One region of the Arenibacter sp. S6351L genome, then DNA from elsewhere that is predicted to be linked to it. Evidence: riboswitches for the same ligand, from Rfam matches in the RefSeq annotation. Region 1 holds a riboswitch; the other holds the start of a gene.
The links. A riboswitch is a leader RNA that binds a small molecule or an ion and turns the genes downstream of it on or off. The one in region 1 is predicted to bind thiamine pyrophosphate.
Positions count from the first base shown of each region.

Region 2: another riboswitch for thiamine pyrophosphate. It lies ahead of MWU82_RS07665 (TonB-dependent receptor); the one in region 1 lies ahead of pnuC (nicotinamide riboside transporter PnuC).

Region 1 is NZ_JALKBB010000018.1:7,826-23,100, reverse strand. Features, by position in the region: gene nhaA (Na+/H+ antiporter NhaA) at 1-793, opposite strand, end outside; gene MWU82_RS14750 (FUSC family membrane protein) at 1,024-3,258, opposite strand; gene MWU82_RS14745 (MerR family transcriptional regulator) at 3,460-4,359, shown strand; gene MWU82_RS14740 (TetR family transcriptional regulator C-terminal domain-containing protein) at 4,646-5,302, shown strand; gene MWU82_RS14735 (AarF/UbiB family protein) at 5,312-6,622, shown strand; gene MWU82_RS14730 (SDR family oxidoreductase) at 6,666-8,090, shown strand; gene MWU82_RS14725 (hypothetical protein) at 8,204-8,635, shown strand; gene MWU82_RS14720 (TIGR03643 family protein) at 8,632-8,904, shown strand; gene folE (GTP cyclohydrolase I FolE) at 8,959-9,657, shown strand; gene MWU82_RS14710 (hypothetical protein) at 9,662-9,892, shown strand; gene MWU82_RS14705 (SDR family oxidoreductase) at 9,907-10,590, shown strand; gene MWU82_RS14700 (glutathione peroxidase) at 10,594-11,136, shown strand; gene MWU82_RS14695 (Lacal_2735 family protein) at 11,139-11,309, shown strand; gene MWU82_RS14690 (acyl-CoA dehydrogenase) at 11,406-12,422, opposite strand; gene pnuC (nicotinamide riboside transporter PnuC) at 12,391-12,993, opposite strand; TPP riboswitch at 13,053-13,164, opposite strand; gene MWU82_RS14680 (DMT family transporter) at 13,304-14,173, opposite strand; gene MWU82_RS14675 (DinB family protein) at 14,756-15,214, shown strand.
Region 2 is NZ_JALKBB010000007.1:32,769-48,043, forward strand. Features, by position in the region: gene rplU (50S ribosomal protein L21) at 1-74, shown strand, start outside; gene rpmA (50S ribosomal protein L27) at 99-359, shown strand; gene MWU82_RS07610 (SDR family oxidoreductase) at 450-1,553, opposite strand; gene ahcY (adenosylhomocysteinase) at 1,664-2,980, opposite strand; gene MWU82_RS07620 (4'-phosphopantetheinyl transferase family protein) at 3,170-3,802, shown strand; gene pnuC (nicotinamide riboside transporter PnuC) at 4,141-4,779, shown strand; gene MWU82_RS07630 (ATP-binding protein) at 4,734-5,297, shown strand; gene MWU82_RS07635 (DUF4301 family protein) at 5,297-6,835, shown strand; gene MWU82_RS07640 (hypothetical protein) at 7,114-7,425, shown strand; gene MWU82_RS07645 (hypothetical protein) at 7,785-8,087, shown strand; gene MWU82_RS07650 (hypothetical protein) at 8,465-8,764, shown strand; gene MWU82_RS07655 (sigma-54 dependent transcriptional regulator) at 8,915-10,273, shown strand; gene MWU82_RS07660 (ATP-binding protein) at 10,248-12,719, opposite strand; TPP riboswitch at 12,845-12,939, shown strand; gene MWU82_RS07665 (TonB-dependent receptor) at 13,047-15,218, shown strand.

The DNA.
Region 1 (15,275 bases):
GGGCAATACCTGTCATTATTTTGGATAAGTTCTCCTTAAAATAATGCATATCGATCTTTTGCCGAATAGGCACGGTAAAGGCTACAAGTACACCCGCTATAGTTGGATGTATACCCGACTTTAAAAAAAGCACCCAAATTATGACTCCAAGAATTACTGTCCAGTACTTGGAATAAATGCCCTTAAACCCAAGAAAAGAGAGTATCAACAAAGGAATCAATGCATATAAAATTAATAGCCAATCCACCCCGCCGCTATAAAAAATGGCAATGACCATTACGGCTCCCAAATCGTCCACTATGGCAAATGCAGTAAGGAATATTTTTAAACTTAGGGGAACCCTATCCCCTAATAGTTTCAGGATTGCCAAGGAAAAGGCAATATCGGTTGCCATGGGAATACCCCAGCCCTGGGCCGTTTGTGGAGAATCATTTAAGAAAAGAAACAACAACAAAGGAAAAATCATTCCCCCAATTGCTGCAAAGAGTGGAAACATTGCTTTTCGAAGTCCGTTGAGTTCCCCGATCAGAAGTTCCCTTTTTATTTCCAATCCGATCAGAAAGAAAAATAAAGCCATTAATCCGTCGTTGATCCATAGAATAAGCGGTTTTGTTAGTTGGAAAGTTTCAGAGCCAAAACCTATTTTATATTGCCATAAGGAATTGTAAGATTCACTAAACCCGGAATTTGCCCAGATCATGGCAACTAGCGTAGCACTAAATAAAAGGATACCACTTAAACTCTCAATTTTTACGAATTTTTGAAAGGGTGTAAGAATAATTCTTTTGATCATATAATTTAAATGTGAGTGAACAAAAATGTCATAAATGTAAAAATACACAAATGCTTCAAACTGCCAAGAACCAGTAATTATTAATGGATTTTGTTTAATAGGGAAGTTGCAACCTCAATGATTAAAGGTCAATTCCTTCAGATGCCTATCAGTATAAAGTAAGGAGTTATCCGTCACCAATTTTCGCCTCTTAATCAAGAAACAACAGCCAAAAGTCTACTGTGAATCTTCTATTCAAACTCAATTTTCGAGACCAGCCTTAACATTTTTCCACTCAAGGAAAACAGCCAGTGCAATTGTTCAGTGACCAAGTGGGCTTCCTGAAGTTCGCGCTCCAATTTTAAGTCTACCTTAGGGGAGAGCTCAATATTCTGCGGTACAAAGGTGGGAAGCTGTTCCTTGGGGAATTGATCGCCTTGTTGGTCCATAGGTGCCTTATCAGAATAAGAGCCCTCCAAAGCAAGAAGTACCTGCGCCAGATTTTCATCAATTTCAGAAATAAAATTTTTAAATTTTAACGAAGCCTCTGTGGTAGGATTGTTCTGTATATAAGTACTAAATGATGCCAAAGACGAAAGGAAGGTATGGTTCAGCACTACCAGTTCATATATTTTATCCAGATTTTTTTGCTTGGATACAGGTTCTTGTGCCATTCTTTGAAAGGCCGAACTAAGGTTGGACGTTTCCACAAAAGCCTCTTTACGCGACACCTTATAGGTCGTAGTCACCTTTCCCTTTTGTTCGTAATATTTGGCAATTTGGGCAAGAAACTCTCTATTGGCCTTGACACTTTTTTCTATTTGCTCCCTGATCTCCATAAATCCCCAAGCCGGCAAAATCCACAACATGGCCACAAAGGACAGTCCTGCTCCAATCAATGTATCCAGTATTCTGTACTGTATAACGGTTATCACATCTGGACGAATAATGGCATAGACAAATACTACTGTAAGTGTTATGAATGTTGCCCCTGCCCTATAATTTTTCTGGACCATTGAAAAGGCAATAACCAAAGACACCACTCCCAAGACCCCAAACACATAGGGGTTCTGTATTAAAAAAACAAAACCGGTTGCAATAGCACCTCCTAAAAGAGTTCCTATAATTCTATCTTTTGTACGGGATTTGGTAAGGCCGTAACTGGGCCGCATAATTACAATAATAGTTAAGAGTATCCAATACGGATTTTGAAAATCGAAGAAGTTACCTAGGGCATACCCTATCATTACAGTCACTGCCAATCTTAACGAATGTTTAAATATGGCAGACTTAAAACTAAAGTTGCTCAGCAGTAATTTGGGATCATAATCTTGGGCAACTACAAAACGTTTGGCTGCAGCCTGGTCTACCAAATCCACCGAACCCATATCCGGATTCCCCAGGAGCCATTTTATCTTTTTGAGCTTTTCAAATTGTTTTTCCAAATATTCCAAAAGGTTTTGAAGCATGAGAAATCCCTCATAATCTTCAGTGTCCGTCTCCTTCCTAAAATTGGATATTTCGTGTTCAACTTTTTCAAAACATATGCCCAATTTGGAATTTTTGGGAAATTTGCTATGGTCGGTTCCCACTTCGGCTATTATCCTTAATTGACTGGCCATTTCGAATATTAGATTCTGAAAGCTCTCTACAAACTCCGGGTGGTCCCCAAAAAGAGCATCCATTTTATCATAATTGACCGGATTGGCGATTGCGGTTTCAAGCATATCTATCAATTCAACAAAAATCAACAGTCTCTTGGCCTGATAACTGGATCTCCCAGAGCTCTTCCTTGAGAGAAGTAAAATTTCCCTTAAGGTTTCATGATGCTCAATTAACTTACTTTGTATTTCATATAAATGGGATTGCAATTCCAATCGATCCGTCTTCGGACCTACCAATTTACCCCGTGTTTCCAAAAATTCAGCAGTAAGCCTATACGTCTCCCAAAAAAGTTCTTCGGTTTGCGCTTTGGGGTTTATTCGGTACCAAAGTATTGCCAAGAGCAAATACCAGAGTCCACCAGCACCTATTAAAAGTGCGTATTCATAAATTTCTAGTTCCTGCGATTCATGGGCAAAACTCAATACCAGGGCCAACAAACCTGAAAAACTGATTAGGGAAGCCCGAAACCCATAGACCGAAATAAATGCGATTGCAAAAGTTAGAAGCCCCAAAAAAGGAACCAGCAGCCAAGTTTCCAACTTCAAATACCCCCCAATAAAACTTACCACCATTACCAATATTGCAGAAAATAAGATCCCAAACGTTTTGTGGCGAAAATTGCCGCTCACATCACTGGGCGAACTCCAAAAGGCCCCAAAGCAAAGCGCAAGTCCAATTTCTAAATGTCCCCATCTAATGGAAAGTAAAATAGGTACCGTAACTGCAATGGCAATCAGAATGGCCTTAGAGAAATTGGTGCTTTTTAAGAAGTGAAGCAGTTCCCTAAAATTATTGAAAATGATTTGGCTGTATGCTTTCAATACATAATTGTTCAACCATAAAGATACGATTTGCCATGGCTATGACAAATATTGGAATAGTCTGTTTTTAGGAAATATTCCTTAGGAAAGTAACTCCCTCATGATTAAATCACAAGCCCGCACCCCGTAAATTAAACGTCTGTAGAAACTTTGAAATAAACTATAAAAATGATATTTTTGTTTAACCTTTTTTAAAAATTAATGAACAACGTTAAGAGTACCTTTAGCATTAAAGACCTTGAGAATCTTTCTGGTATAAAGGCCCATACCATTAGAATATGGGAAAAGCGCTACAATCTTTTTCAGCCTAACAGAACGGACACCAACATAAGATGTTATGATATTGAGAACCTACAAAAACTTCTTAATGTTACTTTTCTGTACAATAACGGTTATAAGATTTCCAAGATCTCGCAGCTAGGGGAAGATAAAATTCCGAGCGTTGTTAGAAATTTGGTTTCAGAACAAAGCGATAACGGACATGTTTTAAATTCCTTTAAAATGTCCATGATGAATTTTGATCAGGCACTATTTTTTAAAACGTATAATGCCCTTTTAAAGGAAAAGTCGTTTAGGGAAATCTTCTATGAAGACTTTATTCCTTTTTTAAACGAAGTAGGACTGCTTTGGCAAACTGACACCATAAAGCCCTCCCATGAACATTTTATTTGCGCCTTGATCAAACAAAAGATCTTGGTAAATACCGAAAAGTTGCAATTCAGCACACCCACCAATAACTCCAAAACATTTGTACTGTATCTTCCGGATAACGAAATTCACGAGTTGGGCTTAATGTTCCTTAATTATGAAGTCCTGTCCAAAGGCTATCAAGCCATTTTTCTTGGACAAAGCATCCCTATATTTAGCTTGAAGGATTTAATACGATTGTATGATAATATTGTATTCGTTTCCTATTTCACAGTACAACCGGACAAGGAAAACATTATGCCATATCTAAAGGATTTTCATGACTTGCTGCTGAAAAATACTACTTCCGAGCTTTGGATATCGGGGAAAATGCTCCAGGAAATAAATCAAAAAAAATTGCCCAAAAATGTTGTTGCCTTTTCCCAGATAGATCAATTGGTCCAAAATCTTTGACAACCCAAGGCTTAAATAGTTTTTGAACCTTCTTTTCAAGCTGAGTACCATCATTACTCCGTAAACCGGTTTGGGAAGAAATCCCAGCGAATCCTACTTACATCCAAGATTGTAAACCCACCTCCCTTAAATAGTAGCGCTTTTATTGAGTTCTAAAATTATATGCAAATAATAATGCCGTTATAGGCTTTGTAAGCAAGGACAGCATAAATCCAAGTTAAATTTTGTTTAATATTTAAACTAAAACGTTAAACATTTTGTATCTTGTACCATACAATTTAAAGTCATGGCAAAAAAGAAATCAATTACAGAAAACGACATCATTTCATCTTATATGGATTATGTCCTTGAACATAATGAAAACCCCAAATCGGTTTACGCTTTTGCAAAAGGCAACAATTTTGAAGAGTCTAAATTCTATGATTTTTTTGGTTCGTTTGAAGCCCTAGAAAAACATATTTTCGAAGCTTTTTTTAAGAACACCCTTTCCGTTTTGGATAAAAGCGAAGATTATAAATCCTTTGATGCGCGCAATAAACTGTTAAGTTTTTACTTCACCTTTTTTGAAAATTTAACGGCCAATAGGAGTTATGTAACATACTCACTGCATCGCTACAAAAACGGCCTCAAAGGACTAACAGTCCTTTCAGAACTTAAAAAGTCCTTTACCTCCTACATTGAGGATTTAGACATAGAAACCCTGGACATAAAACATGAGCAAATAGATAAAATTCAAAGGCGCGCGTTACAAGAATCGGCTTGGTTACAATTGTTATTGACCATGAAATTCTGGATGGAGGACACATCGGCGGCCTTTGAAAAGACCGACATATTTATAGAGAAAGCGGTAAACACTAGTTTTGATGTTTTAAGCATTGCGCCTCTTAAAAGTGTGCTCGACTTTGGAAAATTCATTTTCAAGGAAAAAATGAACATGAATTAAAAACATTGGATGAAAACAATAGACAATATACCGGTTTCAAAAATACATCGTGCCTCAAAATTAGTATCCACGGGCGCCAGAGTTGGCGTTAACTATCTCAAGTACTATGGAGATAAACTTACAAAAACTGAGCTTGAGGCAAGATCACGGCTCAACGAGAACAATGCCGAGGACATATATGACAGTCTTAAACAGCTTAAAGGAAGTGCTCTAAAAGTAGCTCAAATGTTGAGTATGGAAAAAAGCATAATGCCCCAAGCATATGTGGAAAAATTTTCTTTGGCCCAATTTTCCGTTCCCCCATTATCGCCTCCATTGGTCATTAAAACCTTTAAAAATTATTTTGGCAAACTGCCTAATGAACTATTTGATTCCTTCAACACTACTTCAGTCAACGCTGCCAGTATTGGACAGGTCCATGAGGCAGCAAAATATGGGAAAAAACTTGCTGTGAAAATCCAATATCCTGGAGTTGCCGAGAGTATAGCCTCCGACCTTGCCCTTGTTAAACCCATTGCAATTAAAATGTTTAACATAAAAGGCAAAGATTCGGACAAGTACTTTAAGGAAGTTGAAGGAAAGTTAAAAGAGGAAACAAATTATGTGTTGGAAATGGAACAGAGCAAGGAAATTGCCAAAGCCTGCTCATGCATTCCCAACCTTTTGTTTCCTCAATATTACGAAGAATTGTCCTCCGATCGAATTATTACCATGGACTATATGCAAGGCGAACACCTTTCGGAGTTTACGGCCTACAATACCGATCAAGAAAAAGCCAATGAGCTAGGGCAGGCATTATGGGATTTTTATATGTTTCAAATGCATAAGCTGAGAAAGGTACATGCAGACCCACATCCCGGAAATTTCTTGGTGTCCAAGGAAGGTAAATTGATTGCCCTGGATTTTGGCTGCATGAAAATAATTCCCAATGAATTCTATGTTCCATATTTTGAACTGGCCAAACCAGAAAATATTACGGACCAGAAATTCTTTGTCTCCAAATTATACGAACTGGAAATTTTACGTGAAGACGATTCAAAAGAGGAAACAGAATTCTTCACGAAAATGTTCCATGAATTGCTAAGCCTTTTCACCCAGCCGTTTCAGGTGGAAACCTTCGACTTTTCGGATGGTGAATTTTTCGGAAAAATCACGGAACTGGGGCAGCGCTACTCCAAGAGTACGGAACTGCGCAAAATGAACGGCAATAGAGGTTCCAAACATTTTATCTATATCAATAGGACCTTTTTTGGCCTATATAATCTTATGTTCGATTTAAAAGCCGACAACATTAAGATCAATAACTTCAATGGATTTTAATGTTACAGTGAAGTTGAACAACTTATCCTTAACTATATAACAAATGAAAATTCTCGTAACAGGCGCCACAGGGTATATCGGCAAACGATTGATCCCTATTTTAACCAACGAAGGGCATCATGTGGTCTGTGCTGTACGTGACACATTAAGAGCTGATAAAAACTACCTTGATGATGAAAATATTAGTATTGTAGAGGCCGATTTCTTAAAACCAGAAACCCTAAAATACATTCCTAAAGATATAGATGTGGCGTATTATCTAATACACTCCATGTCTAACTCTTCCAACAATTTTGAGCGCTTGGAAGCAGCTTGTGCAGCCAATTTCAAAGCCTATTTTTCCACTACCAACCTAAAGCAGGTTATCTATTTAAGTGGCATTACAAACGAAGAGCAACTTTCCAAACATTTACAGTCCAGAAAAAATGTGGAAGAAATTTTAGCCTCGGATTCCTATGGACTTACCGTTTTTAAGGCAGGTATCATTGTTGGATCGGGAAGTTCTTCCTTTGAGATTATTAGAGATCTAGTAGAAAAACTCCCCGTAATGGTAGCGCCAAAATGGCTTAATACCAAAACACAGCCCTTGGCGGTAAGGGATGTATTGGCCTTTTTATCACGGGCAAAGGGAAGGGAAGAGCTTTATAACACCTCATTTGACATTTTTGGGCCGGAAATATTGACCTATAAACAAATGCTCTTGGAGTTTGCGAAAATAAGGGGGTTAAAGCGTTATATTCTAACTGTACCGGTCATGACACCAAAACTTTCTTCGTATTGGCTGTATTTTGTAACCTCGACCTCCTACAAGTTGGCAACAACATTAGTGGATAGCATGGGCGTCCAGATTGTTGGGAAACCCAGCAATATCAATCAACTCCTGGATGTAGACCCTATAACTTATAAAGAGGCCGTGCAATTGGCTTTTGAAAAAATTGAGCAAAACAGCATTGTATCCAGTTGGAAGGATTCCATGATTAGCAGCGGCCGCTTAAAGAATAACCTGCACAAATACATCAATGTTCCCACATACGGATGCTTCAAAGATTATAAAGAACGTAAAGTCAACAATGAGCAAGCTACTATCAACAAAATCTGGTCTATTGGTGGTACAACCGGATGGTACTACGGAAATTCACTCTGGAAAATAAGAGGATATCTAGATAAATTGGCAGGGGGTATTGGACTACGTAGGGGAAGAACCCATGTTTCCGAATTGGATGCCGGTGATGCCTTGGACTTTTGGCGCGTTATTTTCAGTGACAAAAAAGAAAAAAAACTTTTGTTATATGCCGAGATGAAACTTCCGGGAGAGGCATGGCTCGAATTTAAAATTGAAAAAGGACTTCTAAAACAAACAGCAACCTTCAGGCCCAGGGGACTCGCTGGCCGTTTATATTGGTACAGCGTGTATCCCTTCCATGGCATTATTTTCAATGGCTTGATCAATAAACTGGTTTCCAAATAGTATTTTCTATAACCATAGCCTATACCATCATAGGAAAATAGAATCCAAAACTGTTTAACTTATTTTAAAAACTCTTAAACATTATGTAACTTTGAGAAGAGTTCAGAAGAAAGATGATTATAGATACCACACATAGAAATAACGATACTTCCCTACTTATAAACGATCTGGTTGGGAAACCTTTCAGCTTTATAAAAACCATTAAAATGAAAGGTACGGTTTCTAAAAAAATGGTCATAGAGGAATCCAGTGAAAATATGAAAGATTATCTCAACAGTATTTTTGATGCTACTTATGCCAATATAGAATTGCGCCCCCTGGGAATACTAGTGGGAATAATTAAAGGATTTACCAATTTCACTTGGGTAATTCCATATTATCAATTGGTAATATATAAAGGTGACTTTAGCAGTCTATATGCCCAAGGACGATTTATCAGGTTCAGAAAGGATGAAAGCTTTGATAATAGTAAACCTTTTCTACATAAGTTGATAAAACTAAAAGCGAGATATGAATCTAAATATGATTTTTTAAATTTTAAATGAATTTAGGCGAAAAAGATATTGACCGTATTATTGAAATGGCATGGGAAGACAGAACCCCATTTGAAGCCATTACCTATCAGTTCTCTATGCCCGAACAAGAAGTCATTAAGCTTATGCGCCGGGAAATGAGACCAAGTAGTTTTAAAATGTGGCGCCAACGTGTACAAGGACGTGCCACCAAGCACCAAAAATTAAGGACTTTTGAACAAGGGCGCTTTAAATGTTCTCGACAAAAACAGATTTCAAATAACTCAATTTCAAAACGATAACGTTGCTTTGACTTATAGTATGAGTACATAAGTACAGCACATAAAAAAGATTTTATGAACATAGAAACCTTAACTACAAATAATAAGAATGGCCATAAATTAAATGGATTTAGCCATGGGGAAATTGGTGACGACCATCTATATACAGGTTTGGAAACCCCAATGAAACCGGATGCCTTTAAACTGTCGGACTCCGAGAAAAAACAGCGTATTGCCGTATTATATGAGGAAATTATGGACGTAATGGGATTGGATCTTACAGACGATTCCCTGAAAGGTACTCCAGAGCGAGTTGCCAAGATGTACATCGATGAGATTTTCTCTGGATTAAATCCGGCAAACAAGCCAAAAATAGCATTATTCGACAATAAATATCAGTACAATCAAATGTTGGTGGAAAAGAATATTTCCTTCTATTCCAACTGCGAACATCATTTTGTACCGATAATAGGGAAAGCCCATGTAGCTTATATCTCCTCGGGGAAAGTAATAGGTTTGTCCAAGTTGAATAGAATTGTACAGTACTACGCAAAACGGCCACAGGTACAGGAACGCCTTACCAATCAAATCGCAGAAGATTTGAAAGATATTTTGGGCACTGACGACGTTGCGGTAATTATAGATGCCAAACACCTGTGTGTGTCTTCAAGGGGCATTAAAGATGAAACATCCGCAACCGTAACCTCCTATTACGGAGGAAAATTTAATACTCCATCAAAAATAGCAGAATTACAAAACTACATTAAACACTAAAATTATGGACCTCATCAACGAAGCATTGGAATTTGAGCAAAGGAAATTAAGATCACTTTCAACAAGCGACAGAATTGAAATTTCAAGAAAGGCAAAAGAACTGATCTTGGGCTTGAATGAAATTTATAAAAGTAAGAAGGATGATAAGATTATGGATATCATGAAGCGTTTAACCGCTATAAAACGTAAAGTAGAAAAAAGGTTAAAGGGCAAACATTTGGTTACCAATATCTAAGACCATTAAAAAAAATGAAGACAATAGTCATTGTAGGAGGCAGTAAAGGAATAGGTAAGGCTATTGTAGGTAATATGGTGGATTCCCATAAAGTAATCAACCTTAGTAGGTCGGCGCCCGAATATACCCACGCCAACCTAACACATTATAATGTTGATATTCTTAGTGACGATTTACCGGAAATTACGGCCATGGATGCCTTGGTATACTGTCCCGGAAGTATTAATTTAAAACCTTTTGCACGTTTAAGTTTAGAGGACTTTAGGGAAGATTATGAAATCAATGTTATTGGGGCCGTAAAGGCCATGCAAAAGTATTTGGATGTGCTCAAAAAGGCTGATCGCCCCTCTATTTTACTTTTTAGCACTGTGGCCTCCAAATTAGGAATGCCCTACCACGCCAGTATTGCTGCAGCCAAATCCGGCGTGGAAGGTTTGGTAAAATCCCTTGGTGCGGAATTGGCACCCAACATACGTATTAATGCCATTGCACCAACTGTTACGGATACCCAATTGGCTTCGAAACTTCTGCGCAATGAGAAGATGATCGAAAATATTAAAGAGCGTCATCCCTTAAAGAATTTCCTAAACCCCAAGGAAGTAGCGGAAATGGCCGAATTTCTATTGTCTGAAAAAGCATCTTCGATCTCAGGTCAAATATTTGAAATGGACTATGGAATTGTAACGTTTAAAATATAATGTATGAATCCTCTCAAAACATTTGCCGCAACCTTATTCACTAGTTCCAAACCCAAGGAAAAGATGGATTTGCAATCTATATATGATATCAAAATAAATAGCTTAAGTGGCAGCCCCATTTATTTGAAAGACTTTGAGGGCACGCATATCCTATTTGTAAATGTGGCTTCAAAATGTGGCTTTACCCCCCAATACAAGCAATTACAGGAACTACAAGATTCTTATAAAAACAATTTAGTAGTTATTGGATTGCCCTGTAATCAATTTGGAGGCCAAGAACCGGGCACCGCTGCCGAAATTGAGACATTTTGTGAAGTAAATTATGGGGTAAAATTCCTAATAACCGAAAAAATCGATGTTAAAGGAAAAAACCAACATCCTTTATACAGTTGGCTTACAAACAAAGCTGTAAATGGCCTTAAAAATTCTTCTGTAAAATGGAATTTTCAAAAATATCTCGTGGACGAAAGAGGTAGTTTGGTGGATTATTTTTTTTCCAACACCAATCCCATGAGTTCTAAAATTACTCAACACTTAAAAAATTAGTCATGTTCGGAATATTCAAAAACAAATCCAAGGAAGAAAAGCTTCAAGAAAAATACAACGGACTTATGAAGGAGTGGCACACACTTTCCAGCATCAACCGGTCTGAAAGCGACAAAAAATATGTAGAAGCTCAGGAAACCTTGGAGGAACTCGTGGCTTTACAAAAGAATTAGGCAAAACATTTATATTACTAATGGGATTAGTTCTAAAATAATATTCAAAATCACACAAAACCCTTGAAACATGAATATTCGTTACAACTAGTTCAGCTACTTTGTAAAAATGTGGTGTTGGGTGGCCGTAAAATAATCACAGAAAATTTGGTTTAACTTATGGCCCTTTGTACTCGCCTTCACACCCAAACTTGGGAAGATTTCTATTATATTCCTAGAAATTCCTTTCACGGATATTACAGCCACATTGTGTATGCCTTCCAAATAACCCTCCTCAAAATCTCTTTTTTCAATAATCCTTTTCTCAATTTCACTGGCGTATAGGAATATTTTACGATCGGACTCTAGAATAATATTTTCCAAAACGTTCAACTTCCCTTTATCTATATCCGCACGGGCTTCTTCCAATAAATGTTCGGCTATACCAATATAATTTATCCAAAGTGTTAAATCGGCAAAAAGAGCAAAGGGAATTTTAAAAATAGGGTGAGGCAGATAGCGATCATTATAGCTGAAACTACAGCTCTTATGGGCCATATAACCTTTAACGGCAAAAGAATGGGTGGCGGTAGCTTGAAGGCCCATGGTATTCCAGTCTTCAATTATCTGCACCGCATCTTTCGGAATCACAAATGACCGTACCCTTGGCGACCCGTCATCATTACGTAATTGGATACCATTCTCCAAAATTTCCGCATTCAATGTAAAATGTGTGAGGTAGGGAGCGCCAGTGGCATAGCGCCATTTTCCAGAAATTCTGTATTGGTCATCAACCATTTCAGCCGTACCAAAAACCCCTCCGCTTCCTCCCAAACAAGGGGAGACTCCTGCCTTCATAAAAATTTCCTGGGCCTTGGACGGCTGTAAGTTACCTATGAAATAATTGGCTCCGCTACATAGGGTGATGGTCCATCCCAAGCTGGCATCAATCTTGGCCAATGCCCTAAGCCTGGACAGTCCCTCTGTTAGGGATAGTTCCAAACCTCCATAAGTTTTAGGAACCCATATGTTCCATAGGTTTTCATTGTTGATCCAATCCAAAACATCTTGTGGAAATACATCAACTCCCCAATTTAGTCTTCTAAGCTTGTGCAGGTTGTCCACTTGTGTCATCTATAATTAATTTTCTCCATTTAAAATATCCCGACGTCCCCACTATAAACAAGAAAATGGTCAAGCCCGCATAAATATAAAGTTCTTTGTACAAGAGCAAGGGAATTGAAATAATATTACTAATATTTAAGTAGATCCAGTTCTCCATCTTTCTTTTTGCCATGAGCCACATTCCGGCCCAGGCAAAGGCACTTACAGCCGCATCCCAGATAGGGACATCCGAATTGGTATAAAACCTTAACCAATAGACCATCAGAGCAAAACAGGCAATCACAATCCCAACCGCCTTTATTTGTTCTGTTTTTTCCGAGTAAGTAATAGGGGTTTCTTCTTTTTGCCTACCATACTTCCAATAAAGCCAACCGTAGATACTCATGAACAAATAGTATAGATGTAGTACAATATCCGCATACAGTTTAGTTTGGTATAGTACCCAAATGCCAATTAGTATGGAAACAATTCCAAATAAATAGTTGTGGATATTATTATTCCTTGCCAAAAGCACTTGCGCTACTCCAAGGACTGTTCCCAATGCCTGCAACCATGTAAGGTGTGTAAAAAAATTCTCCATCGATTCCCTAACTTTATTTATGAAATGGGAAGATGAAGAAAGTACCGACTTGCAGTGGTGCAACATCGAACTAAAATCCCTACGCCGGCATTATCCGGATCAGGTTCGGAGCCAAAACTCCTGGGTATCATCTCAGCCCACCCTTAATGGCAAGCACCCCATTTCAAAAACAAAGCTAAAACTTATTTGCGATTTGTAGTCTATTTTTAGATATGTATTTAAAAAAGAAGACTCATAAGCTAGATAATCCCATTTGTAAGTGAAAGTATAACTATATACTTCTATCATCAAGGTTGCGAAACGCGGATATTTAATCCTTCTTCACCAAAGTATTCAACACCAAAGCCGAAATGATCATAAATAGCCCTATGAAACTATAAATAGTATACGCCTCACTGAACCATAAAACACCAATGGAAATTGTAAAAATCACTTCAATATATTTTAATGGGGCAACAAGGTTTGTTTTTGCAATTTGAAATGCCTTGGTCATATATAATTGCCCCATGAAACCAAAGACACCCAACAGGATTAAAAATACCCATTCGTAACCCATGGGCCGTACCCAAACGGCAATAGCCAAAAGTCCGCCTATAACGGTTCCTACAAACATAAAATAATTTACTACAACTGCAGGATGATCTGAAACTCCAATTTTTCTAATAACCACGTAGACCATTCCACTAAAAACAGAAGCAGTTAAAATTAAAGTTAGTCCTGTGGTATTAATGTTGCCGTCAAATCCTTTTAAAACCAATACCCCTGCAAAGGCCGTAAGAAAGAAAACCCACTGAATATTTTTCAACTTTTCCCTTAACAGGAAAACCGCAAAAATAGCGGCAAAAATAGGGGCTATATAGCGTAATGAAACTGCTGTACCTACATTTAAGTATTTTAGAGAAAGAAAGAACAGACTCATAGCCGTTAAGCCGAGCCCAGCCCTTAACAACATTAATCTTCGTTTGTTACCAAATATTGGAATCCCTTTGACCAAAATAAAAGTGGTAGCCAATACGAACGAACCAAAACATCTAAAAAATACAATTTGGAATGTTGGGATACGGGCCAAATATTTTACGGAAACATTCATCAAGGCAAATGAAAAGGTGCTGATGACCATAAAAAGTACCGCCTTTTTAAAATCCAATCCGGAAGATTTACTCCATTTAATAGGTAACAAAATAGCGTTGTTGATTTGCCAAAGCCAATATTCATGGGCTTAAAAGTGCTAAGGTATAAAAACACGGGCCATAGTTGGCGTAAGAATGGTACGAATTGCCCATATTTAATAATTCCTGTTTTGTGATGTCCTCCGCACAAGTACCCGGTTACAATGCACATTGGAAACAAAAAAACTCAGTTATACCCATCAAAAAAATTGTGTTCCATAATTAAGAGCACCGTAAAAAGAAAAGATATTTCAATCACAAGTTTTTATAAAGTATGGTTAGGCTACCTATTAATTAATTTCTTCGGGAATTTTAGAATTGTAGTCTTCAGTCCATAAATTTTGCTGCCAAACAAAACCACAGATAGCCGACTTGATTATTTCTGTGTTTTCCGGGTACTCTCAAAATCCTGAAGATTACCTTTTATTATATTTTCTTTTACTAATTTAGTTCTATCCATTTGCAAATATTAAGAAGGAATCCCTTAAAAGAGATGTCAGCACCTTAGTAATATCACGATTAAAATAAGGTTTTGGAAACACAAAAAATATAGGTTCGAAAATCAAATCGTTTATATGTTTAATTATTGTCCAATGAAACCCTTTGTCCAGGAGCTATTTCAATACACCAACCATCAAAATAATGCTATTATTTCGGCAATAACCGAAAATCATAGCCAAATTTCCGCAAAAACCATTAAGCTTATCAGCCATATTATAAATGTCCATCAAATCTGGAATGCTAAATTTAATTTGAACAATACAGAATTGTTTGACGCATGGACAATACATGAAGTCTCTGATTTGGAAGGGTACGAAAGGTTAAACTTTGACCAATCCATAGAAATACTGTCCATATACAAGTTAGATCAGTTGATTGACTGGAAGACTACAAACGGCAAATATTTCCAGAACAGTGTTTTGGATATTTTGTTCCAAATTATCAATCATTCAAATTATCATAGAGCACAAATAGCCACTGAATTCAGAATGAGTGGAATTCAACCAATAATGACTGATTTTATTCTTTTCAAAATGACAAAACCCCAATAAAACTAATTAGATAACATATTTAAAAGATAAGTATTCAACACAATTTAACCTATGTTAAATG
Region 2 (15,275 bases), on a different contig from region 1:
AATTGGCAAAAGCTAAGGGAGTTGAAGGTTATTCTTCAATGAAAAAAGCTGAATTAATTGCCGCTTTAAGTTAATAACAAGAATTAAAACAATATATCATGGCACATAAGAAAGGTGTAGGTAGTTCTAAAAACGGTAGGGAATCAGAATCAAAACGCTTGGGCGTTAAGATTTATGGTGGACAAGCTGCCATTGCTGGGAACATCATTGTAAGACAACGTGGTACAAAGCATAACCCAGGAGAAAATGTTTATGCTGGAAAAGATCATACTTTGCATGCAAGGGTAGATGGTCTTGTAAAGTTCCAAAAGAAAGCTGGAGGCAAATCTTATGTTTCTATTGAGCCTTTTGAAGCTTAATATATTCTAGCTATTGAAAATTAAAAAACTCTTTCCAGCAATGGAAAGAGTTTTTTGTTTTTACGGACTCTACTGAATAATGTAATTGTTTTACCACTTCTGATTTCTAAAATTCTTGGCTTTGGCAAAAGCAACGGTTTCAGATAAATAATCCACTAGGTTGTAGTTGGGAATGGGCAGGATGCTCTCCAAAAGGCGTGTATCCCATTCGTTAGGCTTAGAGGTCATATACGGGTGTAAATGCAGTCCTATGGTTTCATAGTAAAACTCTTCCAGCTTTGAAGAAAATCCCGTTGAGGTATCAATTTGATCTTCGGTAAAACTAAAATTAGAGAAACCTACTACCTTCAATATTTTGGAAATGCCTTTTTTCATGTTCGTCTCTTTGGAATTAACAATGTTCAATTGTTGGATTTCCGTAGAAATCACCCTGGCAATCACCTGGGCGGCATAGTCCGTTGGAATAATATTTAATCCAGTTCCTGTTTTGGTAGTAATACGTATAGCATCCTTGGAATTGCTATTGTGGAAAAACTTCGCAAAAAGGTAAAAGACCATGTATTTTGATATAAAATAATTTGGGCTCTCATTAATATTTCCTCCAAGAACGCTGGGCCGCAATATTTGAATTGGAATATTTTTTTCCTTACCGGCCTTTAATAGAAACTTCTCCGAGGCGTGTTTGGAGGCCTCGTAATGGTTACGGTAGTTACCGTTTTTTATATTGGTATAATCATTATGCAATAATCCGCCTATATTCCCTGCGGCAAATGCTGTACTTATGTAGACAAATTTTACAATGCGACTGCAGTACGTATTGAATATTTCTTTGGTAAACTGTAAATTTTGACTGAATATTTCCTCCTTGGCGCTAGGATCTGTAGATAAATTGACAAAACCGGCCGAGTGAATAAAATAATCCAATCTATTGTTTCCTATAAAAGAGGTCGGATTTAATAGTTCTTCCGCATCTATCGTGACTATTTTTTTTAAGACTTCAGGAAGGTTCTTTTTTATAAAATCTGTTGCGAACTCACTTGATACTACATTTTTGACACGTTGTTCAGGGCTAACCGAAGTTTTCTTACGAACAGGGAGATAAATGGTTTCAATACTTTGAAAGCGAAGTTCCAAAAGCGAAAATAATACTCTAGAACCTAAGGTTCCAGTAGCTCCGGTTAAGAGTATGTTCATTAAGTTGATGTAGGAATTAAAAAATCAAAATCCTTATCTGTTTGAGTGTGATAAGGATTTTGATTTTGCATTAAAAAGCTTTCTTGGATTTTTCCAAACAAGAATGGAATCTAGTACCTGTAATAATCGGGCTTAAAAGGACCCTCAACGGTAACCCCAATATATTCTGCCTGTTCCGGTCTTAAAGTTTCCAATTCCACTCCCAATCTGGAAAGGTGCAAAGCGGCTACTTTTTCGTCCAAATGTTTTGGAAGCATATATACGTCATTCTTGTATTTGTCACTATGGTTCCAAAGTTCCATTTGAGCCAGGGTTTGGTTGGTGAACGAGTTGCTCATCACAAAACTTGGATGCCCGGTAGCGCATCCCAAGTTTACCAATCTACCTTCGGCCAAAACAATTATATCCTTTCCTTCAAGAGTGTATTTATCTACCTGAGGTTTTATTTCATCCTTGGTATGGCCGTAATTCTTGTTCAACCATGCCATGTCTATTTCATTGTCGAAATGGCCAATATTACACACAATGATTTTGTCTTTCATCGCCTTAAAATGCTGCGACTGTATAATATCCTTATTTCCGGTAGTGGTTATTACGATATCGGCATTTCCAATAACAGTATCCATTCTTTTTACCTCAAATCCGTCCATAGCTGCCTGTAGGGCACATATAGGATCAATTTCGGTAACCGTAACAATAGAACCCGCACCTTTGAAAGATGCTGCCGTGCCTTTTCCTACATCGCCATATCCGGCAACTACCACTCTTTTACCTGCAAGCATGGTATCTGTAGCCCTGCGAATAGCATCTACAGCACTTTCCCTACATCCGTATTTGTTGTCGAATTTGGATTTGGTAACAGAATCGTTAACATTGATGGCAGGCATTGGCAAGGTTCCTTTTTTTACCCTCTCATAAAGTCTATGGACACCGGTGGTAGTCTCTTCGGAAAGACCTTTGATACCTGAAGCCAATTCTGGGTATTTGTCCAAAACCATATTGGTAAGGTCTCCCCCATCATCCAAGATCATGTTTAGGGGTTGGCGATCTTCCCCGAAAAACAAGGTCTGTTCAATGGCCCAATTAAATTCATCTTCGTTCATTCCCTTCCAGGCATATACGGGCACTCCAGCAGCGGCAATAGCTGCAGCAGCCTGATCTTGGGTAGAGAAAATATTACAGGAACTCCAAGTTACCTCTGCTCCTAGGGCAACCAGAGTCTCAATGAGTACCGCTGTTTGTATGGTCATATGCAAACACCCGGCAATACGGGCGCCTTTAAGAGGCTGTTCTTTTCCATACTCTTCCCTTAAGGACATTAGGCCGGGCATTTCGGCTTCCGCAAGTTCAATTTCTTTTCTTCCCCATTTGGCCAAGCCAATATCTTTTACTTTATAGGGTACGTAAGGAATGGTTTTAGTACTCATAAACTTTTTTTGTTATAGTTAATTGCTCATATTCGTATTCAAATAAGTTGGAGGTATAGATCAAAAATAATATAAATGAAGAATATCTTTGATTAGCCTATTTCTTCTCCTTTTTTATTTTTATTTTAGTAATAGAACAATTTTCTTATTTTTTGCATTTGCAAAGGTAGTAATAACTTAAATAATCTAATGCCTCTTTACAAAACAATAACAGTTAACGACGGCACTAAAGTGCTGATTTGGAAAGTTGAAGAGTCGGAATCCCAACTTTCTGAAGGGGTTGTGCTTACCCCGCATTGCCAAAAGCGGATGATGGGCATGAAGTCGGAATTGCATAGAAGAGGTTTCTTGAGTATAAGGCATTTATTGGCGGTAGAGGGCTATGTAGACCATGATCTATTTTACGATGATGCTGGCAAACCTCATTTGACAGATGGCAAGTTCATCTCCATTACACATTCCCACGAATTTACAGGAATTATTATTTCGGATACCAGAGAGGTAGGAATTGATATTGAAATGCAACGCGATAAGATTCTGAGGATAGCCAACAAGTATACTCCTTTGGAGGAATATAAAACTGTTGCAAATTCAGAAGCTTTGATCAGAAAACTTACCATTGTTTGGGGAGCAAAGGAATCCTTGTACAAGATATATGCCCAGCACGGTCTAAGTTTTTTACATCATATAGATATTACGGATTTTTCGTTGTCCGACTCGGAGACTACGGGTACCATTCTATACAAGGGAAAAACTTCCCATTACGATATTATATTCTTGGAATTCGAAGGATATACCTGTGTGTATGCCATTAAAAATTAGTGGGCTATAATATAACCCCCTTAGCACTATCTAAAAACCTAATATCACAGCTCTCTTTTATCGGTTTAAGTTAATTCCTTATTAGACAATCAATCTAATAAACACGGTAATGGAGAAGTATTTTTCCTGATAAACCCCAATATTTTTAATGGGAACAGTTATTTTTGGTCAATATAGATTGATTAAAGCCTTGCCATAATCACCAGAAGGAGACCTATTGAATAATGTATATTTCTTCAGGGCTTTTGTAGCGGTTGAATGTAATGTCAAATCTTCCATTGAATTGTTGGAAAATGGTTTGATAAGGTTGAAAAATGTAAAATCTGACCGGAGTAACTATGAGCCCCATTTTTGATTGGATTTTTGCCCAATACCAAGACACTCCCACCCATTTGATAATTTTGGAAATGGTAGGGGTGTTTTTCGGATTTTTAAGTGTTTGGTACTCCATGCGCGAGAATATACTGGTTTTCCCTACAGGGATCCTTAGTACTGGGCTGTTCGTATATATTCTTTTGGTTTTTGGGCTATTGGGAGATATGCTGATCAATGCCTACTACTTTGCAATGAGTGTCTACGGGTGGTATGTATGGACAAGAAAGGTAGATGAGACCCATTTTATTCCCATAACAACAACTACTGCCAAAGAAAAAAAACGGACAGTCGTTCTATTTGCTGCTACTATTTTGTTTATTTCTCTGGTATATGTGGTATTCGATAAGTTGGATAATTGGACAGCTTATGTGGACACCTTCACAACAGCCATATTCTTTGTAGGAATGTGGCTCATGGCTAAGAAAAAACTTGAAAATTGGGTATATTGGATTATTGGCGATGTAATATCGGTTCCATTATATCTTTATAAAGGACTTATATTTACATCTCTGCAATATTTATTGTTCACTATTATTGCCATTTTCGGATACCTTGCATGGAAGAAAAGTTTAAACAAGAGCCCTCAAGTATTATTAAAGTAGTTTTATTTGGTCCGGAATCTACGGGAAAGACCACCTTGTCCCAGGATTTGGCCGAGCATTACAATACTGTTTGGGTACCTGAATATGCACGTGAATACCTTCAGGATAAATGGGATAGAGAAAGGAAAACCTGTGAGCCAAAAGATTTGTTGCCCATTGCTGAGGGCCAGATCAAATTGGAAAATTCCCTTACCAAAAAGGCCAATGAGGTTTTAATATGCGATACGGATCTTTTGGAGACCAAGGTATATTCCGAAGCTTATTATTTGGGTTACTGTGATCCGGTTTTGGAGGCTTACGCCTTGCAGAATAATTACGATATCTATTTTTTGACCTACATAGACATTCCTTGGGAAAAAGACGATTTAAGGGATAAACCAAATGACCGTGAACGAATGTTTCTTTATTTCAAGGATACTTTGGAAAAATATAACAGGAATTTTATTATCTTAAAGGGTGATAAAAAAACACGGCTGACAACGGCCCAGAACTACATTAACCAACTACTAAAAAAATAATGGAATTAACGGAAGCAGACAAAAAACAATTAGAAAAAAAGGGTATTTCTAAGGAAAAAGTTCTTGGTCAAATTGATACATTTAAGGAAGGTATTCCTTTCGTGAGATTGGAAAAGGCCGCGGTAGTATCCGATGGAATTTTTAAATTTTCCGAGGCAGAGGAGCAAAAGTTTATTAAAAAATTTGAGGATGCAAAAAAGAAGATTTCACTTCTAAAATTTGTGCCGGCTTCCGGTGCTGCATCCCGAATGTTCAAGGCTATGTTCAATTTTCTGGACACCTATGATCCCAAAGCCGAAAAATTCGAGGCCTATTTGGATAGGACCAAGGATAAGGACGTTAAAACCTTCTTTGATGGGTACAAAAATTTTGCCTTTTATGACCTGATTCAAAAACGTATAGCCGGTAAAACGAGCTCTAAGGATGAGGAAAAGTACCTTTTTGTAAAGGAGATGTTATTGCCGGAAGGCTTGGATTTCGGATTTTACCCAAAAGGCCTTTTGCCCTTTCATGACTATGGCAAGCATAGCGCTACACCTTTTGAGGAACATTTAAAAGAGGCTGTTGCCTACGCCCAGGCAAATAATGAGGCAAATCTACACTTCACCATTTCTGAGCAACATGGCGAAATGTTCAACAAGGAATTTAAGATTGCCGGGGAGCGGGTGGCAAAGGATGCTACAACCTCCTTTACGGTAAACTATTCCTTCCAGAAACCATCAACAGACACTATCGCGGTAACTTTGGACAATAAGCCCTTCAGAAATTCTGATGGTTCCCTGTTGTTCAGACCAGCGGGTCATGGGTCGTTGATAGAGAACCTGAATGATCAGGATGCAGACATTATTTTTATAAAGAATATCGATAATGTGGTGGTTCCAAGATTTTCCGACGATGTTGCCAGAAGCAAAAAGATATTGGCGGGACTGCTCTTGGAATTACAAAGCAAGGCCTTTGAATATGCCAAGGTGTTGGATGGGGATAATTTAACTTCCGAAATATTGGAAACTATAAAGTTGTTTTTGGAAAGGGATTTAAATGTCCGATTTTCAGATAAATACGGTGGCTTTAGTATAGGGCAGCAAATAGAAATTTTAAAGGATAAGATCAACCGTCCAATTCGTATTTGCGGAATGGTCAAGAATGAAGGCGAACCTGGGGGTGGTCCGTTTTGGATCAGGGATGCCCATGATCATATTTCACTGCAAATCATAGAATCTGCCCAAGTCGATATGGATAATCCAGCACAGGTCGATATCTTAAAGAACTCTACCCATTTTAATCCGGTAGATTTGGTCTGTGGGGTTAGAAATTATAAGGGAGAGAAATTTAATTTACTCAATTTTGTAGATACCAAACAAGGATTTATTACGCAAAAGACCAAAGAAGGCAAGGATTTAAAGGCTTTGGAGCTACCGGGTCTATGGAACGGTGCCATGGCCTTCTGGAATACCATTTTTGTAGAAGTTCCCTTGGTGACCTTCAATCCGGTAAAAACAGTAAACGACCTACTAAAACCTGCGCATCAGGTAAAATAGATTTGTGGTCAACATTTTGGATTATCATCCACTTTTTTTGTCTGGCTGATTTTCCATTTCAAACAGATATATAAGGTATTGTACCCAAAAAGTGTATAATTTTTATACACTTTTTGTGGTGCTATACATATTTATACATTACTTATAGATACAAAAAATAATTTAAACAATTGATTATCAATGAATTGAAAATGAAATTATTTAAATGTATACGTTGGCACAATTTTCCTTCTATGTTCTGTGAGAAAAAATTAGTATTCACACAAAATATTAGAGATATGAAAAATGATATGAAAAGCTTGGTTTTCGCTACAGCGATGGCCATGGGAAGTTTAAGTCCAGTTTTGGCATCTCCTCCTATATTTCATGATGGAATTATGGAAGTAATTATTGCTCAAGATTTTACTGAAATAGACCTTGATCAATTGCCGGACACAATTACAAAGGCTTTGGAGAAAGATCATGCTGGAGCCGTAATAAACAAGGCGTATGTAAATGAGGAAGCTGAATATAAATTGGAGGTTACTTTTTCCGATGGAACAAACTCCGAATTGTACGCCGATGCTGAAGGCAACTGGATTGACATGTAATATATTGGCAAAGTAAGTTATATATGAATTTGAATTAGCAGGGCTACCGCATGGTAGCCCTTATTAGTTTCTATAGGGGAGTGGCCTCCAATTTTATTATTGGTGTCTTAGTGATAGAGGTGTATAACTGATGCTACAATTGTTACTTTTTATGGATTTTCAAGTTAGAACCGTCTCCCCGAACTGTGGTCACAGTGTGTAATTTTAACACAATTGAAACCCTTAATACCCATTATTACACAGTTTCAGTGCAATAGCAAGAATACATTAAGTTATTGATAATCAAGTTAATAAAGTTTATTATCGATTTCGGTATCGTTTTTCCATTGATAATGGTAATAAATATTAAAATTAGAATCATGAGAAAGTTATTTTTTGGAATTGCATTATCAATAACCAGTTTAACCGCCTGTGCACAGGAGAACAAAGCAGTAAAGGGGGTGGTTACGGAAATAAGCGTTGCCCAAGATAAGTTCTCGGAAATAGGGGCAGCAGAATTACCCGAAGCTGTGACCAAGGCAATAGACACTTATTATCCATCTGCGGTGATCAATAAAGCATATGTAAACAATTCCCAACAATTTAGGTTGGATATAATTTTGAAGGAAGGTAATAGCGGTACCATATATGCGGATAAGGATGGGGATTGGATAGAAAGATAGGATGCGCTTATTTTGATATTATTGGTGCGTCCAATGATAATGGGATCGTTTAAACGATCCCATTTTTTTGTTTCTGACCTTTAAAAGGTGAAGTATGGTACTCAATTAATAGAATAATCATTTGATTAGGAGCTTTACACAATTAATTATTAGGTAATACGGAATTTGTTTTTGGAATATAAAAAGGATACATGGGAAGAAGTGTTTAGTTTTTACCCATTAAAAGAGTTGGATACCCAAAAATACACAGTTCAATTTTTTATAAAATTTCAATAACACTCACATTGACAGTCATTTACATTTATATCTGGCGTTGGTTGAATTTTGGTATCATATTTTCAATAGGTATAACAAGTTTAACTATTAAAATGAAAATCATGAAAAAATTATTTTTTGTAGCAGTATTATCATTCGGAAGTCTAACCGCATTTGCCCAAGGTGAAGATGTAGCCCTAGAAACTACACAAACCGCAATAGCTCAGGACGACTTCTCTGAAATAGAAACAAGTGATTTACCAGAAGCGGTTTCAACAGCGGTTTCTAATGACTATCCTTCCGGTAGTATCAGCAAGGCTTATGTAAATAAGCAAGAGCAATATAAATTGGAAGTAACCTTGGAGGACGGTACTACAGGTACTTTGTATGCCGATAAGGACGGTAATTGGATAGAACTATAGGAAAACTTGAATTATTTGTTTTGTATCAAGTTGGTTTGGTAAGAGGGGGATTGTTTTATACAATCCCCCTCTTTTTTTATGAAAATTTTTAAAGGCAACTAACTTTCTTATGGTATTTTTACTATCCATAGTAAATTGTAATAGAAAGGTATGCCCAAACTCCTTATCATTGAAGATGACGCCGCTTTTTGTCAAATGCTCCAAAAGTTTTTGATTAGAAACGGATACGATGTCGACGTTAGTTTTACAGCCCAGGATGCCAAGACCAAATTCAAGGCAACCACCTATAATCTAGTATTGACAGATTTGCGTCTCCCCAATTATGATGGGCTGCAATTGTTATCCGATATCAAGGGGGTAAATCCAAAGACACAGGTTATTGTGATGACCGGTTATGCTGAAGTAGGTTCTGCCGTGGAAGCCATGAAAAAAGGTGCCTATGACTATATTTCCAAACCTTTTACTCCTGAGGAAATTTTAATGCAGATCAAAAGTGCCTTAAACCAGGAGAACAAGCGGCAATTGGATAGTGAGCAAAAGGAAAGCCATGAGTTTGAAAATACGGTAGTTGAGCCCCAGGACAATAGGGTCGTTATTGGAATAAGTGAGGCTTCCAAAAAATTACACGAGTATATTAAGCTGGTGGCCCCAACGGACATGTCCGTTTTAATTACCGGCGAAAGTGGGACAGGGAAAGAGGTAACTGCAAGGGCAATACACGATAATAGTAAGCGTAAAGAACACAGTTTTGTGGCTGTAGATTGCGGAGCCATCCCCAAAGAAATAGCAACCAGTGAATTTTTTGGGCATGTTAAAGGTAGTTTTACGGGAGCAGTGGAGGATAAGAAGGGGCATTTTGAAGCTGCAAATGGCGGTACCTTATTTTTAGACGAAATAGGGAACCTTTCTTATGAAAATCAGATACAGTTGTTAAGGGCCTTACAGGAAAGAAAAATTAAAAGAGTAGGCAGCAATAAGGAGATAGAGGTAGATATCCGAATTGTAACGGCCACTAACGAAGACCTTACTGAGGCCGTTGAAAATGGTAGTTTTAGGGAAGATCTTTTTCATAGGATCAACGAATTTTCTGTGGAAATTCCGTCCTTGGAGGAACGCTTTGAAGACCTGCCACTTTTTGCTGATTTCTTTTTGCGAAAAGCCAACCGCTCCCTAGGAAAAAAAGTAGAAGGTTTTTCGGAGGATGTGGAGGATATATTTAAGCAGTATCACTGGCCGGGAAATCTACGGGAATTACAGAATGTGATTAAAAGGGCAGTTTTGTTGACCAGCGGGGATAAGGTGGAGAAAGGGGCCTTGCCCAAAGAAGTATATCGGAGTAAGGAAAGCAATGTTAAAGTCGATAACTTTTCCAAGGCCGATTATGAGAAGGAACAAATAGTAAAGGCCTTAAAACAATCAAATTTTAATAAGTCCAAAGCGGCCAAATTGCTGCAGATCACAAGGAAAACGCTTTACAATAAAATTAATCACTATAATTTGGACTTGTAGCCAAATACGATTTAATGGCCAGGATCAAAACAGTAGACTTATTTTGGAGGTCCCTGTAAGTTTGTTTTAAAACCTTTGGTTCCCATTGGTCAATTTCCAAAATCTCCATTTGTTCTAGAATAGGAACTATTTCCGTACTATTTAATTGACGGAACATGGGTAGCATCCTATGAGACACAACATTCACTTTCTTAATGTCCAAGTCATCTACAGCCTTTTTCAATCTTTCCATATTGGTTTTGGTGTCGGTAATAAAGGTCTGTAAAACTTCGGCGATACCCTCCTCATCATCCCCTAGAAAAGAGGAGATAACCCCCAAGTGGAATAAGTTGGAGCCAGAGGCGATAATAGGTTTCATTTTAGTTTCAGTTTCTTTATGAACTGCCTGGGGGAACAAGTTGGTCAATACTTCCAGGAACATATCTTTGGTAAAAGGTTTCTGCAGGATATCTGAAAAACCTGCTTCAATATACTGCTCTCTTTTTAAATCCTTTCGCCCGGTCATGGCTACTATGGGTTGCCCGGCATAATGTGAATATGTGCCGTTTTGTAGATTGCTCAACACTTCAAAACCGGTGATATTCGGCATTTGAATATCGGTCAGGACCATGTTGTACTTAAGTATTCCTGTTTTTGAAACTTCATAAAAATTATTGTAGGTATGGGCAGAGAATCCCAAATGATCACAGACTTCCTTTAATAGTTTTAGCATGGCAGGATCATCATCTATGATAAGGAGGGACAACTCAACTTTTGGATTGATTTCAATTTTCTTGGGAGAATTCAAAGGTTTTTTTGATATCTCGAGAGGAATTTCAACTGAAAATGTACTTCCTTTATTTTCCTCGCTACGGAGACTAATTTTTCCACCCAAGAGTTCGGTGAGTTTCTTGGAAATGGTAAGGCCTAGTCCATAACCACCATATTTTTTATCCGTATGGTCCTCCGCCTGGGTGAACTCTTTAAAAATGTGCTCTTGTTTTTCTTTTTTAATGCCTATACCAGAATCTGTGACCTCAATTAAGGTTATGTAGTTTCCGTTTGCCTCGCTTATTACCTTGGCTTCAACTTTTATGAAACCTTCATTGGTGAATTTATAGGCATTGCCCATTAGGTTGGTCAAAATTTGTCTTATCCTAAATGGATCTCCCAAAACGGGATTATCCAATTGCCTGTCTATTTTTAGCTGGAGTTCTATGGGTTTTGTTAAATGTATTTCCTTGAGGTTTTCGGCAGTTTCCCTGATAAGATCGGAAAGAATAAATGCCGTTTGGTCTATCTTGATTTTTCCTGCCTCCAATTTGGAAAAATCCAATAGATCGTTTACAAGGCTATCCACATATTTTGAAGCGGATTTTACATTTTTTAAATAGGATACCTGTTTGCCTGTGAGCCCAGTGTTTTCCATTAGTTCGGAATAACCGGTTATTGTATTTAGGGGGGTGCGCAGGTCATGGCTAACAGTAGAGATTAATTGTTCCCGACTTTTTAAAAGGGATTCGGAAAATTTCTTTTCTTTCTCCAGCTGCTGTCTGTACAGTTGTACCTTCCAATAATCTTTGGTAATCAAAAAAGTAAAGAGACCCACAATCGCTATGCCCAGCAAGCTGGCAAAACCGGCCACACGTAGGCTTCGTTTTAGGGCAGTTTGCTTTTTTAGGTTGTCATTATAGGATTTTGTTATTACTTCCTGTTCAAAGGCAGAAATAATACTTCGCAGCTGTTGTGAAATTTCCAGATCGGCCCTACTTAATTGCAATTCTTTCTGCGCTACCGAGCGTAGGGCTTTGGTATTGCTCTGTTTGGCCTCGGCCAAAAGTGATTTGGATACCGTTAAGACCGAATCTACCCGTTGTGAAACGGGAATGTTGCTGGTGTCTTTTGGGACGTTTTCGCTAAGGTATTCGGCCCATTTTTTTATGGTATTCTGCGCATCAGGAGGTAGGTCCAAATAATTGGGATTAAGGCTTTCCGGCGTAATTTTTCCAAGAGACTCCTCAATTTTGCTAAATTCCTTTAGGGCATTGTCTATAGAATTGTTGGCTTCGCTTTTTCTTTTCAATCGAAGAAGTTCATTGCTGTTGAAAACCTTTTTTTTAAGAAGCCCCTGTACGCTGTCCAACATTTCCTTTTGGTAGTCATTGACCGTAAGTAGTTTAAGGGAGTCTATGGTGATAAAGATGGAATCTATCTTTTGGGCATAGGCCGTAAAACTTTTTGGAGTCTTTTTTTGGAGTGCCAGCTTGGAAAGACTTTCCGCTTCATATAGTTCTGTAAGTAGGGAGCCTGTTTTTAGTAATTTGGCATCGTTTTCCGTTGCCGCGTCCGTAGATACAAATACCTTTATTTCTGAAAATATAAAATAGGCCACAACTAGGGTCAATATCCCAAGCATAAGATAGCTGAACATAATTTTAAAGGTGAATTTGTTCTTTGTTTTATTCATTAATAATTCCAGTTTTTACGGCTGTTATTCTAATTTACGTATTTCAAGGCCCATTGGTCTATAAATTATAGTTAATTATTTATCTCTTTTTATTATGAAATTAGATTGGCCGTACGTAAATTTGCGCCCGTCTCAAAGGGGTGCTTGTTAGGTCAGGCTGAGATTATACCCAAGGAACCTGGGCAGGTAATGCTGCCAAGGGATGCGAAAATCGCGTTTTGGAATTTCCAACGTTTTATTTTCGATACAATTTTGTAATCGGAAAAAACAAAAATCAATTTTTAACAAGAATAATAGCCCCTTTTATTCGTAACAAATGTATTACGGATGAAAACTATGTTCACAACGGTCGCTATCGTAGCGACTACGCTTTTGGCGATTGGCCAAGAGAAACCCAAAGATTCTTTGGAAGGAAAAGAAATTGCCTTGGATGAGGTATTGGTATCTGCCGTTAGGGTTACCAAGCAATCTCCGGTAACCTTTACCAACCTCACCAAAGAACAGATCAAACCCAGAAATTTAGGACAGGATATTCCTATCCTAATGAATTTTATGCCAGCTGTGGTTACCACTTCCGATGCCGGGGCAGGTGTTGGTTACACAGGTATTAGAGTTCGTGGTAGTGATGGTACACGGGTTAATGTTACCATTAATGGGATTCCCTACAACGATGCCGAATCGCATGGTTCGTTTTGGGTAAACATGCCCGACTTCGCCTCTTCCACGGAAAGTTTGCAATTGCAACGTGGGGTAGGAACATCAACAAATGGGTCAGGAGCCTTTGGAGCAAGTTTAAATTTGTTGACCGATGCCGTTTCCAATGAGGCCTTTGGTCAGATTTCGTCTTCCATAGGCAGTTTTGGCACACTTAGAAATAATCTAAAATTTAGTACCGGCTTATTAAACGATCATGTAGAGATTGCCGGACGTTTGTCTAGAATAACCTCTGACGGTTACATTGATAGGGCTTCTTCAGAATTGGATTCCTACTTTTTGCAAGGGTCATATGTTGACGACAATACATTGGTCAAGGCATTATTGTTCGGGGGTCATGAAATTACCTATCAGGCTTGGAACGGTATAGATGCCGAAACTTTGGCATCTGACAGGACTTTCAATTCCGCGGGAATCTATACCGATGAAAATGGAAATACCCAGTTTTATGACAACGAAGTGGATAATTATAGGCAAAATCATTTTCAATTGCATTGGAACGAACAAATTGCCAATAATTGGAATACCAATCTGGCATTCCATTTTACGAAAGGAAGAGGGTTTTTTGAACAGTATAAGGAAGACGATGACTTTAGTACCTATGGCATTGAGCCAATAATGGTTGATGGGGAAGAAGTGGATAAGACCGATCTAATAAGAAGACGCTGGCTGGTCAATGATTTTTACGGAACCACGTTTTCTGCCAATTATGATAAAGAGAGTTTAAATTTAATTCTTGGAGGAGGTTGGAACAAATATGAAGGAAGCCATTTTGGGGAAATTATTTGGGCGCGTTTTTCCAACAATAAAGATTATGAAGACAGATATTATGATGACAGTTCCACCAAAACGGACCTAAATCTTTTTGCCAAGGCCAATTATAAGTTTAGCGACCAATGGAGTGCTTATGGAGATCTACAGTTTAGGACCATAGGGTATAAGGCTAATGGCGAAGACACAGGACTTGTTGATGATACCTTTAATTTTTTCAACCCCAAGCTTGGGATTACCTATGATCTGAACATGAATAATAATTTTTACCTCTCTTATGCCAGGGCCAATCGTGAACCTAACAGAAATGATTATGAAAGTGGTAGCCCCAAGCCTGAAAAGTTAAACGATTATGAGTTGGGATGGCGCTATATTACTCCAGATGTACAGTTGAATACCAATGTGTACTTTATGGGGTATAAGGACCAATTGGTGCTCACTGGTGAATTAAATGATGTTGGAGCTCCTTTGCGTGCCAATGTTGGGGACAGTTACCGCTTAGGTTTGGAAGTGGATGCTACCATAGCCTTGGGGAATCAATTTAAAATACGGCCCAATGTGGCATTGAGCAGAAACAGAAACAGGGATTTTGTGTTTCAACGGGATGGTGAACTGCAAGAACTTGGAGATACCCATATTTCCTTTTCGCCAGATATTATCGTTGGAAACGTTTTAACTTATCAGCCTAAGGAAAATGTTCAATTTAGCTTGTTGACCAAGTTTGTTGGAGAACAATATATGGGTAATATAGATTCTGAAGGATCTAAGTTGGATTCGTATTCGCAAACCGATTTTAATGTGCAGTATGAAATCAATACCAACGGTTTTGTAAAGAGCATAGTTTTATCAGGATTGGTCAATAATATATTTGATGCCGTATATGTGTCCAATGGATACTTTTATACTTTTGATGACGATTATTCAGTGCCTGGGACCGTTACCACCTATGAAGGGGCCGGTTACTATCCGCAGGCAGGGATCAATTTCCTACTTGGGGCATCCATAAGTTTTTAAGTACGCGTTACCGTTTTATTCTGTAACTTAAAAACCCCTATGTTGGCTCATTAGGCC